4 regions of the Melaminivora sp. genome follow, and region 2 is predicted to be linked to each of the others. Evidence: predicted binding sites of a transcription regulator. Region 2 holds the regulator's gene; each other region holds the start of a gene.
What was found. Region 2 encodes LexA, which represses DNA repair genes until DNA is damaged. Its sites were predicted from a motif close to ACTGTATNNNNATACAGT; they were not measured.

Region 1: RT051_RS01795 (DUF4007 family protein) is a predicted target of LexA. The motif match lies at 2,080-2,097, and genes of this name have one in related genera.
Region 3: recA (recombinase RecA) is a predicted target of LexA. The motif match lies at 2,825-2,842, and genes of this name have one in related genera.
Region 4: imuA (translesion DNA synthesis-associated protein ImuA) is a predicted target of LexA. The motif match lies at 1,414-1,431, and genes of this name have one in related genera.

What each region holds. Positions count from the first base shown of each region.
Region 1 covers NZ_DAMCAM010000004.1:73,291-77,498, forward strand. Annotated here, with positions in the region: gene RT051_RS01785 (TniB family NTP-binding protein) at 1-597, shown strand, start outside; gene RT051_RS01790 (TniQ family protein) at 601-1,782, shown strand; gene RT051_RS01795 (DUF4007 family protein) at 2,162-3,082, shown strand; gene RT051_RS01800 (ATP-binding protein) at 3,075-4,208, shown strand, end outside.
Region 2 covers NZ_DAMCAM010000063.1:1,227-5,434, forward strand. Annotated here, with positions in the region: partial or broken gene RT051_RS12345 (DUF3418 domain-containing protein) at 1-1,507, shown strand, start outside; gene RT051_RS12350 (hypothetical protein) at 1,558-1,770, opposite strand; gene lexA (transcriptional repressor LexA) at 1,955-2,629, opposite strand; gene RT051_RS12360 (asparaginase) at 2,722-3,678, shown strand; gene adk (adenylate kinase) at 3,729-4,208, opposite strand, start outside.
Region 3 covers NZ_DAMCAM010000005.1:68,683-72,890, forward strand. Annotated here, with positions in the region: gene RT051_RS02180 (amidohydrolase) at 1-909, opposite strand, end outside; gene recX (recombination regulator RecX) at 1,078-1,548, opposite strand; gene recA (recombinase RecA) at 1,626-2,765, opposite strand; gene RT051_RS02195 (MarR family winged helix-turn-helix transcriptional regulator) at 2,905-3,405, shown strand; gene RT051_RS02200 (response regulator transcription factor) at 3,461-4,135, shown strand.
Region 4 covers NZ_DAMCAM010000031.1:7,626-11,833, forward strand. Annotated here, with positions in the region: gene RT051_RS08560 (CoA transferase subunit A) at 1-667, shown strand, start outside; gene RT051_RS08565 (3-oxoacid CoA-transferase subunit B) at 678-1,316, shown strand; gene imuA (translesion DNA synthesis-associated protein ImuA) at 1,465-2,220, shown strand; gene RT051_RS08575 (DNA polymerase Y family protein) at 2,186-3,538, shown strand; gene RT051_RS08580 (error-prone DNA polymerase) at 3,535-4,208, shown strand, end outside.

The sequences.
Region 1 (4,208 bases), on a different contig from region 2:
GAGCCTGACGAGGGACGGCTTTACAACCGCATGCTCACCGAACTCTACGCCCCTGGAGCAGACCGCGAGCCCGCCGAAAGCAAGCTGCGGCGGGTCAGCGTCATTCTTAAGGCTTTGAAGACGCGCATGGTGCTGATCGACGAGTTCGGCTTCTTTCAAGCAGGCACTCCCATGAAACAGCGCAAACTCCTCAATGCCCTGAAATTCCTGGGAAATGAATTGCAGATCCCGATCGTCGTCGCAGCGGTGCCAGAGACCTTGAATCTGCTGCAGTCCGATCCTCAAGTGGCGAATCGTTTCGAACCCGTGTTCTTGCCAAAATGGAAGATGGGGGAGGATTTTCAGAAGCTACTCGCCACGATGGAAAAGACCCTCAGCCTACGGTTGCCATCCAACCTCGCGGCCGAAGCAGCCGCACAACGCATTCTCGACGAAAGCAACGGAATCATCGGTTACATGTCCGACCTGTTGCAGATGCTGGCAATTGATGCCATCCGAAGCGGTGCGGAATGTATCACCTCACACGCGCTAAAAGAAGCCAATCTCAAAAGGCTTGGCTGGGTTCACCCGAACCGTCGGCACCGTTACGCGGGCTAAATCATGAGTGTACGCCTCCTGCCCGTGCGCTTTCCTCCGCTACCCGATGAGTTGCTGTCCTCGTGGTTTGTTCGCCTTGCTCACGCCAACGGAGAAAAATCGCACAGCTTGAGCTTCAAAATGTTTGATGGCGGGCTCAATTTCGTTCAGGGAGGTGACCAAAATCTGGATCGAGGGCATGACGCAGATGTGTTAAGGATTTTGGCTCTTGCGACCAGGACTGCAAAGGAGCGAGTTGCCGCATCCACCTTGGGTGCCTATTCAGGCTACCTATGGGATGAGATTTCAGCGCGCGGAGTTCGGCGCTGGGTTATGCCAGTTTTGAGCCGAAGCAGCGGACGAACGGGGTATGGATTGCAGGCATGTGCAGAGTGTCTGCGCAGTGATGAAATGCCATATTTCAGGCGTTCTTGGCGACTTGCGTTTCACATCGCGTGTCCGTTCCACGGTTGCCTACTGATGGATCATTGCTTCGCTTGTGAAGCGCCGCTTGTCATCCATCGTGGCGACGTTGGCATATTCACACCCGAGCCCGAATCGTCTGCAAGGTGGTGCAGCTATTGCCGAGCAGACCTCGCTGACGCCATGATTTCAAGTCATAAGCTAGATGCCGACTTGCTCGAATTTCAGATCCTTCTCCTCAGCACTCTACGGCGAGGTTGGATCAATGTGGGTGGCCGCGTGATTAATTCAGTGTTGTTCTTTGAGGGTCTGCGGATGCTGTGGGCCTTTCTCGACGCGCCAAGATGGTCTGCTTCATTCCGCCGTGGCATGCAAAGACGTGGCTTTTCCTTTATTGAGGGACAAGAAAAGCGGTATGGCGGTGCTGACGTCCGGCGTACAGAAGGACGGCACAAGTTGCTGGCGGCTTCAGGTTGGTTGCTGGATGATTGGCCGAATAGATTCGTCGAGGTTGCAAGCGAAGCAAGAGTGTCGAGCAATCACGTGCTCCATTTTAGCTTGCACGGTCAGGGATCGACGCCGTTCTGGCTATGGAAGCCCATCCACGATTTTCTAGATCGATCGATGTATGTGCCCAGTGACGAAGAAATTACGAATGCTTTTCTGTATCTAGTACGCCTTGGGGGACGTGTCCGTCAACGCGATGTGTGCTGCTTGCTTAACATGCGAACTAATCACAGTTTTCGTGTAGCAGCTGTCATGAAATCTTGTCATCTCCTCTGATCTGCGCATATTCACCGCCGGGTCAGGCTTTAGACGGCCGCTCCGTTTCCCCTCGATTCAATTTTAGTTGAGTATGGTGGCGAGATAGCTGAAATTCGCCATGTTGCGAGCTCGGCGTTGAGGATAATATTTCAATTTCGCCGCTCATTCAGTATATTAAAGCGCCAATTTGAGGCTCTCAGCGCCGCAGTAGCTCATCCTGCGCCACCCGCCGACCTTGCAATTCGAGGGCTTTCCCGGCCTTCCGTCCGTAGAGGAAGCACGGCAAATCGTTCTCGCTGAGCCCCGCTGTGGCGCACTGTTGTTTTTTACAGTATTTGCGAAGGGGCTAACTGGTGAACTTCACCAGTTGGACCTACCCGGCGCTAGAATGCGCCTCATGAAGACCACATCAAAAATCAGCGGAGCGACGCCCGCCCACTTTTCCGGGCATGAGACGTTCCCTCTGCGTCAAATGTGGCTCAAGAAGGCCTTTGACCAAGCAACCGATGGCGGCCTGATCCGCAAAACGACCTTCACCGACGAGAGCGCAATCGCCTGTTTTGGCGTCGGCAAGAACATGGTCGCGTCGATCCGGCATTGGGCCTTGGCATGCGGGGTCATGCGCCAGGCCGACGGTGGCTTCCGCGTCGGCAACCTCGCCTCCGAGATCCTGCAAGACGGCGGTCTCGACCCCTATGCGGAGAGCCCCTCGACCGCATGGCTCGCCCATTGGCAGCTCGCGGGCCGATGCTTCCGCTCGACCACATGGCATTGGCTGTTCAACCATGTGACGGCGCCTACATTCACCCGCCAAGAGCTCGAGGAGCCTCTGGCTCGATACGCCCGCGAGCTCGATCCAAAGCATCGCCTCTCCGCCTCGACGATCTCGCGTGACTTGGAGACGTGCCTTCGCAGCTACGCCCCGCGCGCGGCCGGCGGCTCGCCCGAGGACTTCGCCGAGCCGCTGCTTGGCGAATTGGGCCTGCTGCAAGAGGTCCACAAAGGGCAATACGCCTTCCGTCGCGGCCCGAAGGCCTCTCTTCACGATGGTGTCTTCGCCTATGCACTCATCGACTTTTGGGACCGAGAGGACGAAGGCCAAAGCTCGCTGGCCTTCGAGACCGTCGCCTATGCGGAAGGCTCTCCGGGACGGGTCTTCAAGCTCGACGAGGAATCGATCGCGCAACGGCTCATCGCCCTCTCCGATTTCACTGGGCGCAGGCTCGAATGGACCGATTCGGCGGGACTGCGGCAAGTCCATCGCAAGCACATGACCCGGGAAGACATCAAGAACATGATCAGGTGCGCCTATGACTGAGAAGAAGCAACAGGCCCTCTCTGACATCGTCCAGATTTCGCGCCAATACCAGCGCTCCATCCGCGTCGATGCGGACATCGGCCGAGCCGACGCCCTCTCCGGTTACATCTGCCATGCGACCGCGGCCTCCGTGGTCGAGGGCATGTGCAGGCAAATCGCGGAAACCAATCAACGCTGCTTCACCTGGACGGGGCCGTTTGGCGGAGGCAAGAGTTCGCTGGCAGTAGCTTTGGCGAGCGCGCTGCACACCAACAAGACTCTGCGGGTCAAGGCTCGCCAAGCCCTGCATCTGGACTCCAAGCCGCTCTTCGACAAAGCTTTCCCCGTTCAGAAGGGATGGCTGATCGTCCCGGCCGTGGGCCGGCGCGGCAGCGTCGTGGCCGAGCTTCATGCTGCCCTACGCAGGGCGCAGGGCAAGACGGTCGACGGCCGCAGCAAGCCCACCTCGCAGTCTCTCATCGCCGATTTGCTCGAAGAAGCCAAGAGCCGCCCGCACGATGGCGCGCTGGTTCTCATCGATGAGATGGGCAAGTTCCTGGAGGCTTCGGCCCTGGGCTCTGGAGACGATGTCTACTTTTTCCAAGAGCTCGCCGAGGCCGCGGCCCGCTCCGAAGGCCGACTGGTGGTCATCGGCGTGCTGCATCAGTCCTTCGCGCAGTATTCGGCCCGGCTGGGCATCGACACTCGCGATGATTGGGCCAAAGTTCAAGGCCGCTACGTCGACTTGCCCTTCGTCGCCGCGAGCGACGAAGTCGTCGAGCTCATCGGCCGCGCGATCCAAGCTAAGGAGCGTCCGCCATGGATGCGCGACGCGTCCAAGGCCATCGCCGAGGCGATCCGCGCGCGCCGCCCCGCCGTGGGGCAGAATTTCGCCAAGGCCTTAGAGGCCTGCTGGCCGCTGCATCCAGCCATGGCCGCGCTGCTGGGCCCGATCTCCAAGCGGCAGTTTGGCCAAAACGAGCGCAGCACCTTCGGCTTCCTGTCGTCAGTGGAGCCGCATGGCTTCCGCTCCTACCTGAACTCGACGCTCAAAAGCGAAACGAGCTGGTATCGCCCAAGCGATTACTGGGACTACCTGCGCTCGAACTTGGAGCCCGCGATCCTCGCCTCCCCTGATGGGCATCGC
Region 2 (4,208 bases):
CACCACAGAGAACTTCCCGCGCACCCTCCGCCTGGGCGGGGTGGATTGCAGCGCCAGCTACCTGCACGCGCCGGGCGATGCGCGCGACGGGGTCACCGTGACGGTGCCGCTGTTCGTGCTCAACCAGGTGAGCGAGGAGCGCGCCGAATGGCTGGTGCCGGGCATGCTCAAGGACAAGCTGCAGGCGCTGCTCAAAAGCCTGCCCCAGCGTCCGCGCAGCCGCTTCGTGCCCCTGCCCGAGAGCGCGGCGCGGCTGGCGCAGCGGTTCACCCAGCCCGAACACTGGGCACAGGGCAGCCTGCTGGAGGCGCTACTGCGCCAGGTGCGTGAGGAAACCGGCCTGGCCGTGCAGCGCACGGACTTCAAGCTGGACATGCTCTCGCCGCACCTGTTCATGAACTTCCGCGTCACGGACGAGCACGGCCGCCAGCTCGGACAGGGGCGCAACCTGGCGGCGCTCAAGGCCGAGCTAGGCGCACGCGCGCGCGGGGCGTTTCAGGCGCTTGCTTCTTTAAAGATAGCAAACTCTCAGGACGGAACAACGGTTTCAGAGGAAAAATCACCTGAAATCAAGAGCATTCAAGGGCAGGCTGCTATCAAAAAAGAGAAAAGCGCCCGGCAGGCCGCTCCTGAGGCTTCCCCGGCGCCGCGCCCGGCCGAGGCGCGCTACACGAGCTGGTCCTTCGGCGAACTGCCCGAGCTGATGGAGATCGCGCGCGGCAGCCAGGCGCTGATCGGCTTTCCGGCGCTGATCGATCATGGCGATGCGGTGGGCATCGAGGTGTTTGACGAGCCCGAAGCGGCAGCCGTGCGCCACCGCGTCGGCCTGCGCCGCCTGGTGGCGCTGCAGATCCGCGACGCGCTGAAATACCTGGAGAAGAACATCCCCGGCCTGACCGCCATGGCCGTGGCCTACATGCCCCTGGGCACGCAGGAGGAGCTGCGCGCGCAGATCATCGACATGGCGCTGGACCGGGCCTTCCTGGCCGAGCCGCTGCCGGCCGACGAGGCGCAGTTCCTGCAGCGCGTGCAGGACGGGCGCGCGCGCCTGACGCTGATCGCCAACGAGGTCGCGCGCCAGGCGGCCGCCGTCCTGCAGGAATACGCCGCGGCGCAGCGCAAGCTCAAGGACGCCAAGGCCGCGCGCGACGTGGCGGCCGACGTGGCCCAGCAGTTGCAGCGCCTGATGCCGCCGGGCTTTCTGGCGGCCACGCCCTGGGCGCAGCTGCAGCACCTGCCGCGCTATCTCAAGGCCATCACCATACGCCTGGACAAGCTGCGCGCCGACCCGGCGCGCGACGCCGCGCGGATGAAGGAGCTGGCGCCGCTGGAGCAGCGCTACTGGCGTCTGCTGGCCGAACGCCGGGGCCAGCAGGATGCGCGGCTGCAGGAGTACCGCTGGATGCTGGAGGAGCTGCGCGTGAGCTTTTTCGCGCAGGAGCTGCGCACGCCCTATCCGGTGAGCGCCAAGCGGCTGGACAAGCTCTGGGCGCAGATCACGTCCTGAGCGCCGGGGACAGACGCAGCGGGGCTGGCGCGCTGGTGCGCCGCCCGGGATCACTGCAGAACGAGACGGTCAAGCTCCGCGCAAACATCGGCCATGCGCCCGGAGATAACCAGACGGCAGCCGCCGTCACCCTCGTGGTGCACGATCACGCGCAGGGGTGGGGCTTTGGCGCAGCGGGGCTGCGATGCGGCGAACAGGGTGGGCCGGGCTTCCAGCGCGCGGGCGAAGGGTAGCGAGGTCCAGGCAAGAGAGGCAAGCGCCATGTGAAAACTCCTTTGTGCCCCATTCCGGAGCCGACAAGCAAGAACACAGGCAGGATTGCTGAAAGAGGGGTTCAATGAGACGCGCAACCGCAGGGTTGACGTGTAGGACTCACCGGCCCGTGCACGCCAGACGCCCGCCACCTGCGGTGGCGCATCAGGGAAGGGGGAGGGGGAGGCGCGGGGCCTACATCAGCATGGTGTTGCGGATCAGGCCGACGGCCAGGCCCTCGATCTCGAAGGGCTCGCCAGGCTCGACGCGGATGACCGGGTAGTCCGGGTTCTCCGGCAGCAGCTCGATGCCGCTGCCCGTACGGCGCAGCCGCTTGACCGTGACCTCGTCGCCCAGGCGCGCGACGATGATCTGGCCGCTGCGCGCTTCCCGCGTGGCCTGCACGGCCAGCAGGTCGCCGTCCATGATGCCGGCGTCGCGCATGGACATGCCGCGCACCTTGAGCAGGTAGTCGGGCCGGTGGGCGAACAGCGAGCCCTCCAGCGTGTAGGTCTGGTCCACGTGCTCCTGCGCGAGAATGGGCGAGCCCGCGGCCACGCGGCCGATCAAGGGCAGCGTGAACTGCGACAAGCCGGCGATCGGCAGGTCAAAGCGCGCGCCGCGCGCGGCGTTGATGCCGCGCACCGTTTCGCCGCGCAGCCGGATGCCGCGAGAGGTGCCGCTGACCAGCTCGATCACGCCCTTGCGCGCCAGCGCCTGCAGATGCTCCTCCGCGGCGTTGGCCGAGCGAAAGCCCAGCTCGGTGGCGATCTCGGCCCGGGTCGGGGGCGCACCGGTGCGCGCGATGGCGGTCTGGATCAGGTCCAGGATCTGCTGTTGGCGGGCGGTGAGCTTGGGTTTGTCGAGCATGGAAGACTCCGTTGCGGTGGGTTGCGGGGCAACCACTGTTTTTTAATCCAGTACCTGTATTTTTAGACAGTTTTCGGAAGGACGCAAGCGCCGTGGCAACAAGCATCGTTGTATTGGGGACAGGCGGCACCATCGCCGGCACCTCCGGCCAGGCCGGGGCCAACGTTGGCTACACCGCCGCGCAGCTGAGCGTGGAGCAACTCCTCGCTGCCGTGCCGCCCCTGGCCGCCGCCGCGCGCGGGTCCCTGGTGGCCGAGCAGGTGGCGCAGGTGGACAGCAAGGACATGACGCACGCCCTCTGGCAGCGTCTGGTGGCACGCTGCCTGGCGCACCTGGCCAAGGAGGACGTGGCGGGCCTGGTCATCACCCACGGCACCGACACGCTGGAGGAAACCGCCTGGCTGCTGGCCAACGTGCTGCCTGCGGCCGGCAAGCCGGTGGTGCTGACCTGCGCCATGCGCCCGGCCACGGCCCTGGCGCCCGACGGGCCGCAGAACCTGCTGGACGCCGTGACCGTGGCCGTCCACCCGGAGGCGCGCGGCGTGCTGGTGGTGGCTGCAGGAACCATCCACGGGCCGCGCGAGGTGGTCAAGGTGCACCCGCTGCGGCTCGATGCTTTTGCCTCGGGCGACGGCGGGCCGCTGGGCTGGGTGGAGGGCGGGCAGGTGCGCTGGGCGCAGGCCCGGGCGCCGCAGCCGCCCCTGGCGCCTCATGCCGCGCTGGCGCCGCGGCTGGGCGCGCTGCCCTGGCCGCGCGTGGCCATCGTGCTGAGCCACGCCGGCGCAGACGGCCTGCTGGTCGATGCCCTGGTGGCCGGCGGTGTGGCCGGCATCGTCGCCGGCGCGACCGGCAACGGCACGCTGCACGAAAGCCTGGAGGCGGCGCTGGCGCGGGCGCAGGGCGCGGGGGTTGCGGTGCGTGTGGCCTCGCGCTGCCCCGAAGGCCGCATGCTGGCGCCGGCGCAGGCGCAGTGGGTCTATCTGGAGGGGCTGAGCCCGGTGAAGGCGCGCATCAGCCTGATGCTGGAGCTGATGGCGCAGGGCGCCTGAAGCAAAACGCCCCGCGGGGGCGGGGCGTCGTGCGGCGGGGGCCGGACGGTTCAGCTCGACAGCGCGGCCAGGGCGCGTTCGGTGATCTCGTCGACGCTGCCCATGCCGCTGATGGCGCGGTACTTGGGCGCGTTAGCGGGGTCGGCCTGGGCCCAGTCGGAGTAGTAGTCCACCAGCGGGCGGGTCTGCTGGCTGTAGACCTCCAGGCGTTTCTTGACGGTTTCTTCCCTGTCGTCCTCGCGTTGCACCAGCGGCTCGCCGGTCACGTCGTCCAGGCCCTCGGCCTTGGGCGGGTTGAATTTGACGTGGTAGGTGCGGCCCGACGCGGGGTGCGAGCGGCGCCCGCCCATGCGCTCGATGATGGCCTCGAACGGCACGTCGATTTCCAGCACGTAGTCCAGCTTGACGCCGGCCGACTTCATGGCCTCGGCCTGCGGGATGGTGCGCGGAAAGCCGTCGAACAGAAAGCCGTTGGCGCAGTCCGGCTCGGCGATGCGCTCCTTGACCAGGTTGATGATCAGGTCGTCGCT
Region 3 (4,208 bases), on a different contig from region 2:
CTGCATCATGCTGCCGTCGCCGAGTTCCAGAATGTCGGGGTAGGACACGACGTCGATCTTGAAGACGCCGGCCTGGGACGCGCGGATGGTCTGGGCCACGTTGTCGGGGCTGGAGCGGCCGTCCTGCACGGTGGTGTAGCCGTACTTCAGGTACAGGTCCTGCGCCTTGGCCAGCCAGCCGGAGGCCTGCTCTTCGGACAGCTTGGGCATCAGGCGCATGGCGGCGCCGAAGAAGGCGTTTTCTTCCAGCAGGCCATTGGGCTCCTGCGAGCCGGCCTTGCGCCCGATCACGCCGCCCTGCGGGTCGGGCGTGGCGGCGCTGATGCCCGCCTGCTTGAGCGCCACGCTGTTGAGCACGCCGAAGTGGCTGGACTGGTGGATGATCATCACCGGCACGGTGCTGGAGACGGCGTCGAGCTCCTCGCGCGTGGGATGGCGCTGCTCCTTGAGCTGCGAGTCGTCGTAGCCGAACCCCAGCACGATGCCCAGCTCGCGGGCCTCGGGCGAAGTCTGCATGTGGCGGCGCAGGTTCTCCTGCAGCTGCGCGACCGAATCGTTGTTGCCGTCGGGCGAAGGCAGCATGTTGGCCGACACGGCCTGCAGACCCACGATGCTCAGGTGGCTGTGCGGATCGACGAAGCCCGGCAGCAGGGTCTTGCCCTTCAAATCCACCACGCGGGTGGCCGGGCCCTGCAGCTTCAGGATGTCCGAGCGGCGGCCCACGGCGGTGATGCGCCCGCCCTGCACGGCCACGGCCTCGGCGTTGGGCTGCGCATCGTTCATGGTCAGGATGGGGCCACCCAGGTAAATGCTGTCGGCGACTCCTTGTGGCGCGCCAGGGCTTGCGCACCCAGCGACCAAACCAGTGAGAAGGCCGGCGGTGGCCAGGGCGACGATGCGTTGCTTCATGGGGAACCTCCAAAATGAAAAAAGCCATGCGGGTTGTAACTCACGGCTACAACCGGCCTGGGAAGAAAACATCTTCTGGCTTTTACATCTTGATAGCAAGTTCTTATTTTCCTCCTCGCTGACGCTGCGGGCCGGCAGCGCAGGGGTTCGAGGCAATCGTCCTGGGCGCTACAGCGCCTCATCCTCGTCCGCCCCGCCGCTGCGCACCACGCGGCGTACCACGTCGGCATCGAATCCCCGCGCGGCCAGGAAGCGCATCTGCCGCGCCTGCTCTTCCCGCGTGGTCGCGGGTGGGGCGCTGCCAAAGCGCTGGCGCCAGACGGCGCGGGCGCGCTCGGCCTCGGTGCTCGCCAGCGCCTGTCCGGCGGCGCGCAGCAGGTCCTCGTCCAGGCCCTTGCCGCGCAGCTCCTGCAGCACGCGGCGGCTGCCCAGGCGGGTGGCACGCCGGTGCATGTGCGACTCGGCCACGCGCCCGGCATTGATGAAGTCCTTGGCCTCCAGCTCGTCGAGCAGCGCAGCCAGGTCCTCGCCCTCCTGCACGTGGCGCGCGAGCTTGGCCTGCAGCTCGCTGCGCGAGTGCTCGCGCTGGGCCAGCAGGCGCAGGGCGCGGCCCTTGAGCGAGAGTCTGGCAAAACCCATGGTGCTACCTTTCAAATAGCTGCGGGCCCTTGTGTGACAAGGGCCCGCAGCTTTTTCACTGAAAACTCAGGAGCCGATCAGAGCAGGCTTTCCTCGATCTTGGGATCGCTCTTGCGACCCCGGGGCGCGGCGGCCTTGTCCTCGGCCGTGCCCTCCGGGGCGGGCGCCGGCTCGGCCTGGCCCACCGCGGGCGGCAGCAGGGCGATGCCCAGGCTGTCCCGCACCTTATTCTCGATCTCGCGGGCCAGCTCCGGGTTCTCGCGCAGGAACTCGCGCGCGTTGTCGCGGCCCTGGCCGATCTTCTCGCCGTTGTAGGCGTACCAGGCGCCGCTCTTGTCGACGATGCGCGCATTCACGCCCATGTCGATGATCTCGCCTTCGCGCGAGATGCCCTCGCCGAACAGGATGTCGAACTCGGCTGTCTTGAAGGGCGGGCTGACCTTGTTCTTGACCACCTTCACGCGCGTCTCGTTGCCGATGGGGTTGTCGCCTTTCTTGATGGTGCCGATGCGGCGGATGTCGAGGCGCACCGAGGCGTAGAACTTCAGCGCGTTGCCGCCGGTCGTCGTCTCGGGGCTGCCGAACATGACGCCGATCTTCATGCGGATCTGGTTGATGAAGATGACCGTGCAGTTGGTCTTCTTGATGGTCGCGGTGAGCTTGCGCAGCGCCTGGCTCATCAGGCGCGCCTGCAGGCCGGGCAGCTGGTCGCCCATGTCGCCCTCAATCTCGGCCTTGGGGGTGAGCGCCGCGACCGAGTCGATGACGATCAGGTCCACCGCGCCCGAGCGCACCAGGCTGTCGACGATCTCCAGCGCCTGCTCGCCGGTGTCGGGCTGGCTGATCAGGAGGTCGGACAGGTTCACGCCGAGCTTTTGTGCGTACTGCACGTCGAGCGCGTGCTCGGCGTCGACGAAGGCGCATTGGCCGGCGAGCTTCTGCATCTGCGCGATGACCTGCAGGGTCAGCGTGGTCTTGCCCGAGCTCTCCGGGCCGTAGATTTCGATGACGCGCCCGCGCGGCAGGCCGCCCACGCCCAGGGCGATGTCCAGCCCCAGCGAGCCGGTGGAGACCACCTGGATGTCCTCGATGGCCTCGCCCTCGCCCAGGCGCATGATGGTGCCCTTGCCGAACTGCTTTTCGATCTGGGCAAGGGCCGCCTGCAGGGCCTTGGCCTTTTCGGTGATGGCGGCGGTGTTGTTGACGGTTGCGTTCATGGAACCACTCCTCGAAGGGGAAAAAATGCTGTGTCTCCAGCCACCGGAAACGCCCGATTACTGGATGCCTGAACAGTAATGTAGCGACCAGTACCGATGAATTCAAAGAATTTCTAGTCAGTTTGCCTGACAATAAGCCATGGCTGACCCTTCCGCCGAACCCCTGGACGACCGCTGGCGCCAGACCCATCTCGGGCGCCTGCTGGGTCATGCGCTGCGGCGCTTCGATGCGCGCGTGCTGCAGCTCATGGCGCGCAGCGCCGAGGCGCCGCTGGCCCTGTCGAACCTGGCGGCGCGCGAGCAGGTGGGCGCGGCGCACGTGCACCTGACGCGCCACCTGTCGCCAGCGGGCGACCGCCTCACCGCCCTGGCCGCGCGCGCCGGCATGACCAAGCAATCCATGGCCGCGCTCGTCGATCAGTGCGAGGCCTGGGGCCTGGTCGTGCGCGAGGCCGACCCGCACGATGCGCGCGCGCGCACCGTGCGCTACACGCCGCTGGGGCTGTCCTGGCGCGAGGCCTTCCGCCAGGCGGTGGCGCAGGCCGAGGCGGAGTTTCGCGCCGAGGTCGGCGCCGAGGTGGCCACCGTGGTCGCGCTGGGCCTGGAGGCCTATGCCGGAGCGGATGGCGCGCTTGCCTAGAATTTGCCCCCTCGCCCGTGCCACCCGGCCGGCGCGCACATCCCCAGGAGACCCCATGCGCATCCTCATCGCCGAAGACGACCAGGTGCTGGCCGATGGCCTGCTGCGCAGCCTGCGCGGCTCGGGCGCCGTGGTGGACCACGTGGCCAGCGGCACCGAGGTCGATGCCGCGCTGATGGCCAACAACGAGTTCGACCTGCTGATCCTGGACCTGGGCCTGCCCAGGATGCATGGCCTGGAGGTCCTGAAGCGCCTGCGCGGGCGCGGCTCGGCCCTGCCGGTGCTCATCCTCACCGCCGCCGACAGCATCGAGGAGCGCGTCAAGGGCCTGGATTACGGCGCCGACGACTACATGGCCAAGCCGTTCTCGCTGCAGGAGCTCGAAGCGCGCGTGCGCGCACTCACGCGCCGCGGCATGGGCGCGACCAGCAGCGCCATCCGCCACGGGCCGCTGGTCTATGACCAGGCCGGGCGCGTGGCGACCATCGACGGCAAGATGATCGAACTGTCGGCGCGCGAGCTGGGCCTGCTGGAGGTGCTGCTGCAGCGCGCCGGGCGCCTGGTGTCCAAGGAGCAGCTGGTCGAACGCCTGTGCGAGTGGGGCGAGGAGGTGAGCAACAACGCCATCGAGGTCTATATCCACCGCCTGAGAAAGAAGATCGAGCGCGGCCCCATCCGCATCGCCACGGTGCGTGGCCTGGGCTACTGCCTGGAAAAGATCCCGGGCTGACAAAAATCTTTTTTCATAGCAGTATCCCGAGCACTGGCGCGGGCTACCCCCTGAAAACACCCCAAACCCCGCA
Region 4 (4,208 bases), on a different contig from region 2:
GGCCGGCGTGGTGCACGATGGCCAGATGCTGGCCGTCGGCGGCTTTGGCCTGTGCGGCATCCCCGAGGCGCTGATCGAGGCGCTCAAGGACAGCGGGGTGAAGAACCTCACGGTGGTGTCCAACAACGCCGGCGTGGACGGCTTCGGCCTGGGCAAGCTGTTGGAGACACGCCAGATCAAGAAGATGATCAGCTCCTATGTCGGCGAGAACAAGGAGTTCGAGCGCCAGTTCCTGGCCGGCGAGCTGGAGCTGGAGTTCACGCCGCAGGGCACGCTGGCCGAAAAGCTGCGCGCCGGCGGCGCCGGCATCCCGGCCTTCTTCACCAAGACCGGTGTCGGCACCATGGTCGCCGAGGGCAAGGAGACGCGCGAGTTCGACGGCCAGACCTATGTCATGGAGCGCTCGCTGGTGCCCGACGTGTCGCTCATCAAGGCGCACCGCGCCGACAAGAGCGGCAACTTGCAGTTCCGCCTGACGGCGCGCAACTTCAACCCGGCCGCGGCCACCGCCGGCAAGGTCTGCATCGTCGAGGTGGAAGAAATCGTCGAGACCGGTCAGATCGCCCCGGACGACGTGCACCTGCCCGGCATTTACGTGCATCGCATCGTGCACAACCCGAATCCCGAAAAGCGCATCGAGAAGCGCACCCTCACCGAGAAGAAATAAGGAGACTGCAATGGCCTGGACCCAAGACCAGATGGCCGCGCGCGCGGCGCAGGAGCTGGAAGACGGCTTCTACGTGAACCTCGGCATCGGCATCCCGACGCTGGTGGCCAACCACACGGGCGACAAGGAGGTGTGGCTGCAGTCGGAGAACGGCATGCTGGGCATCGGCCCCTTCCCGACCGAGGAAGAAGTGGACGCCGACCTGATCAATGCCGGCAAGCAGACCGTGACGACGATTGCCGGCTCGGCCATCTTCGGCTCCGACCAGTCGTTCGCCATGATCCGCGGCGGCAAGATCAACCTGTCCATCCTGGGCGCCATGCAGGTCAGCCAAAAGGGCGACCTGGCCAACTGGATGATCCCCGGCAAGATGGTCAAGGGCATGGGCGGCGCCATGGACTTGGTGGCCGGCGTGCCGCGCGTGATCGTGCTGATGGAGCACGTGGCCCGCAAGAAGGACGGCACCACCGACCTGAAAATCCTGCCCGAATGCACGCTGCCGCTCACGGGCGTGGGCGTGGTGGACCGCATCATCACCGACCTGGGCGTCATGGACGTGACGCCCGAGGGGCTGAAGCTGGTGGAGCTGGCCCCGGGCGTGGAGTTCGACGAGATCCAGTCCAAGACCGGCGTGACGCTGCTGCGCTGAGAGCGCGCAGCGCCTCGCGCTGACCGATCAAGCCGGGCCCCGTGCCCGGTTTTTTTGTGCCCGGTGTTTTCTGCATAGCTGGAGAGAGTCTGAATTAACTGTATATTCATACAGTATTCAAGGTCTTTTCCGATCCTCCTGAAAACCCATGCCCGTTCCCGCTCTCTCCTGTCTTCCCGAGCGCCTGCACGACAGCGTCTGGCGGGCCGCCGATGCGGCGGCCGGCATGGCCGCGCCGGTGGTGGCCAGTGGCCACGGCGCGCTCGACGCCGAGTTGCCCGGGGGTGGTTGGCCGCTGGGCGCGCTGTGCGAGGTCCTGCAGCCGCCCCGGGCGCGCCATGAATGGCCGCTGGTGCTGCCGGCCTTGGCCGCGCACCTGCGGGCAGGGGGCCGAGCCGTGCTGGTCGGCGCTCCCCTGGAGCCGTTCACGCCCGCCCTGCAGGCCGCCGGGGTGCAGGCCCGGCAGCTGTGTTGCATCAGCGCGCAGGGGGCTCTGGCGGCGTGGGCCTGCGAGCAGGCCCTGCGCTGCCGCGACGTGCGCGCCGTGCTGGCCTGGCTGCCCCTGGCGCAGCCCGCCATGCTGCGCCGGTTGCAGCTGGCGGCGGCGCAACAGCAGCCATTGCTCTGGGTCTTCCGGCCCGAGCAGATGCGGCTGGAGGCGTCTCCCGCGCCGCTGCGGCTGGCGCTGCAGGCGCGGGGCACGGTGCTGCTGGCGCATGTCTTCAAGCGGCGTGGCCCGCCGCAGGAGCGCCCCGTGGCGCTGCCTGCCTGCGCGCCTGCGCTGGGTGCAACGCTGCAGGCCCAGGCTCTGCGGCGTCCGTTGGGCCCTGCGCCTGCGGGGGCAGCAAGTACCGATGGGCGGGTGCTGCATGCACTGGCTGGCGTGGCTGCCGCCACCCCTTGAGCCCGGCGTCGCGCCGCACCCGGGGCAGCCCTGGCAGTCCCGGGGCTGGTGGGCCCTGCGCTTCACGCCCCGCGTCGCCTGGCTGGAGGAGGCCCTGGTGCTGGAGGTGTCGGCCACCGAGCGCCTGTGGGGCGGGCGCCAGCGCCTGCGCGCGCTGCTGCAGTCGCAGGCGCCCCATGCCCAGCCCCATGCTGAAGTGGGCGGGCCCGAAGCGTCCTGCTGGGCCGAAGCACCCACGGCCTGGCAGGCCCTGGCGCTCCTGCGCCTGCAACAGGAGGGCTGCCCCGTGCCGCGCCGGCTGCCGCACGACCTGCCCATCGACACGCTCAGCGCCCTGCGTCCGCATGCCCAGGCCCTGGCCCAGCTGGGTTGCCGCACCTGGGGCGAGCTGCGCGGTCTGCCGCGCGCCGGCCTGGCCCGGCGCTTTGGCGCCGCCAGCCTGGCCGCGCTCGACCAGGCCTGGGAGCCGGGCGCCCAGGCGGCCTGGCGCTGGCTGCGTGTGCCCGAGAGCTTCGACCTGGAGGTGGAGCTGCCGGCCCCGGCCGAGTCGGCCGAGGCCCTGCTGTGGACCGGGCAGCGCCTGCTCGGCGCCCTGCAGGACTGGCTGCGGGCGCGCCAGCAGGGCGTGCTGGCGCTGGAGCTGCGCTGGCACCACAACCTGCGCCGCAGCGCAGGCCGGGACCTGCCGGCCTGGCAGCGGCTGGAGCTGCGCACGGCCGAGCCCGCGCAGGAGATGGCCCACCTGCGGCGCCTGCTGGCCGAGCGCCTGGCCCGGTACAGCCTGGCGGCGCCAGCCGACCGTCTGGGCCTGTGCAGCCTGCAGACCGCGCCCCTGCCGCAGGCCAGCCGCAGCCTGCTGCTCCCCGGTCCGGGCGAGCAGGCTCCGGGCGAGGCCTGGCACCAGTTGCTCGAGCGCCTGGCGGAGCGGCTGGGGCCCGAGAACCTGCGCCAGCCCGTGCCCTGCGACGACCACCGTCCCGAGCGCATGCAGCGTTGGCTGCCTGCCGGCGAGGCTGCTCCAGCCGCTCCGGCGCCAGGGGGGCGGGGCGCTTTGCTGCCTGGCTGGCTGGTGCGCCCGCCCCGTCCCCTGGCGCTGCAGGACGGCCAGCCCTGCCTGCAGGGCGAGCCCCTGCGCCTGCTGGCCGGGCCCGAGCGCCTCGAGACCGGCTGGTGGGAAGAGCAGGCGGAGGACGTAAAGGGCGGGCAGGGCGGCCTGGCGCGGCGCGACTACTTCATCGCCCGGGGCCGCGCCGGCTGGGTCTGGGTGTTTCGCGATCAGGCCGATGGGGCCTGGTACTTGCAGGGGGTCTATGCATGACCGAGCCGCCGGCCTACGCCGAGCTGCACGCGCTCAGCGCCTTCAGCTTCCAGCGCGGCGCCTCGCACCCGCACGAGCTGGTCGAGCGGGCGCAGCAGCTCGGCTACACCGCGCTGGCGCTGACCGACGAGTGCTCGGTCGCCGGTGTGGTTCGTGCGCACGTGGCGGCGCGCGGCCTGCCGCTGCGGTTCATCGCCGGCAGCGAATTTCTCTGGCAGGGCGTGCGCATCGTCGCCCTGGCGCGCGACGTGCAGGGCTGGGGCGGGCTGTGCGAGTTCATCAGCGCGGCGCGCGGGCGCGGCGCGCGCAAGGGCGACTACCGGGTGGACGAGGAATCGCCCTGGACTCTTTTGGCCGGGTGCGAGCTGCTGTTGGTGCCTTGCCGCGAGGTCTTCATCGATGCTTCCGATTCCATAGCTGTAGGTCGTTGCCTGGCAAGGGTAAAAGCCGTTTTTGAGCAAAATTGCTGGCTGGCCGTCGAACTGCATCTGGCGACCGATGACGGCCTGTGGCTGCGGACCCTGGCGCAGCTCGGGTGCCAGTTGGGCCTGCCACTGGTGGCCTCGGGCGACGTGCACCTGCATGCGCGCAGCCGCAAGCCCCTGCAGGACGTGCTGACCGCCATCCGCCTGGGGCGGCCGCTGGCCGCCTGCGGCCGGGCGCTGCAGCC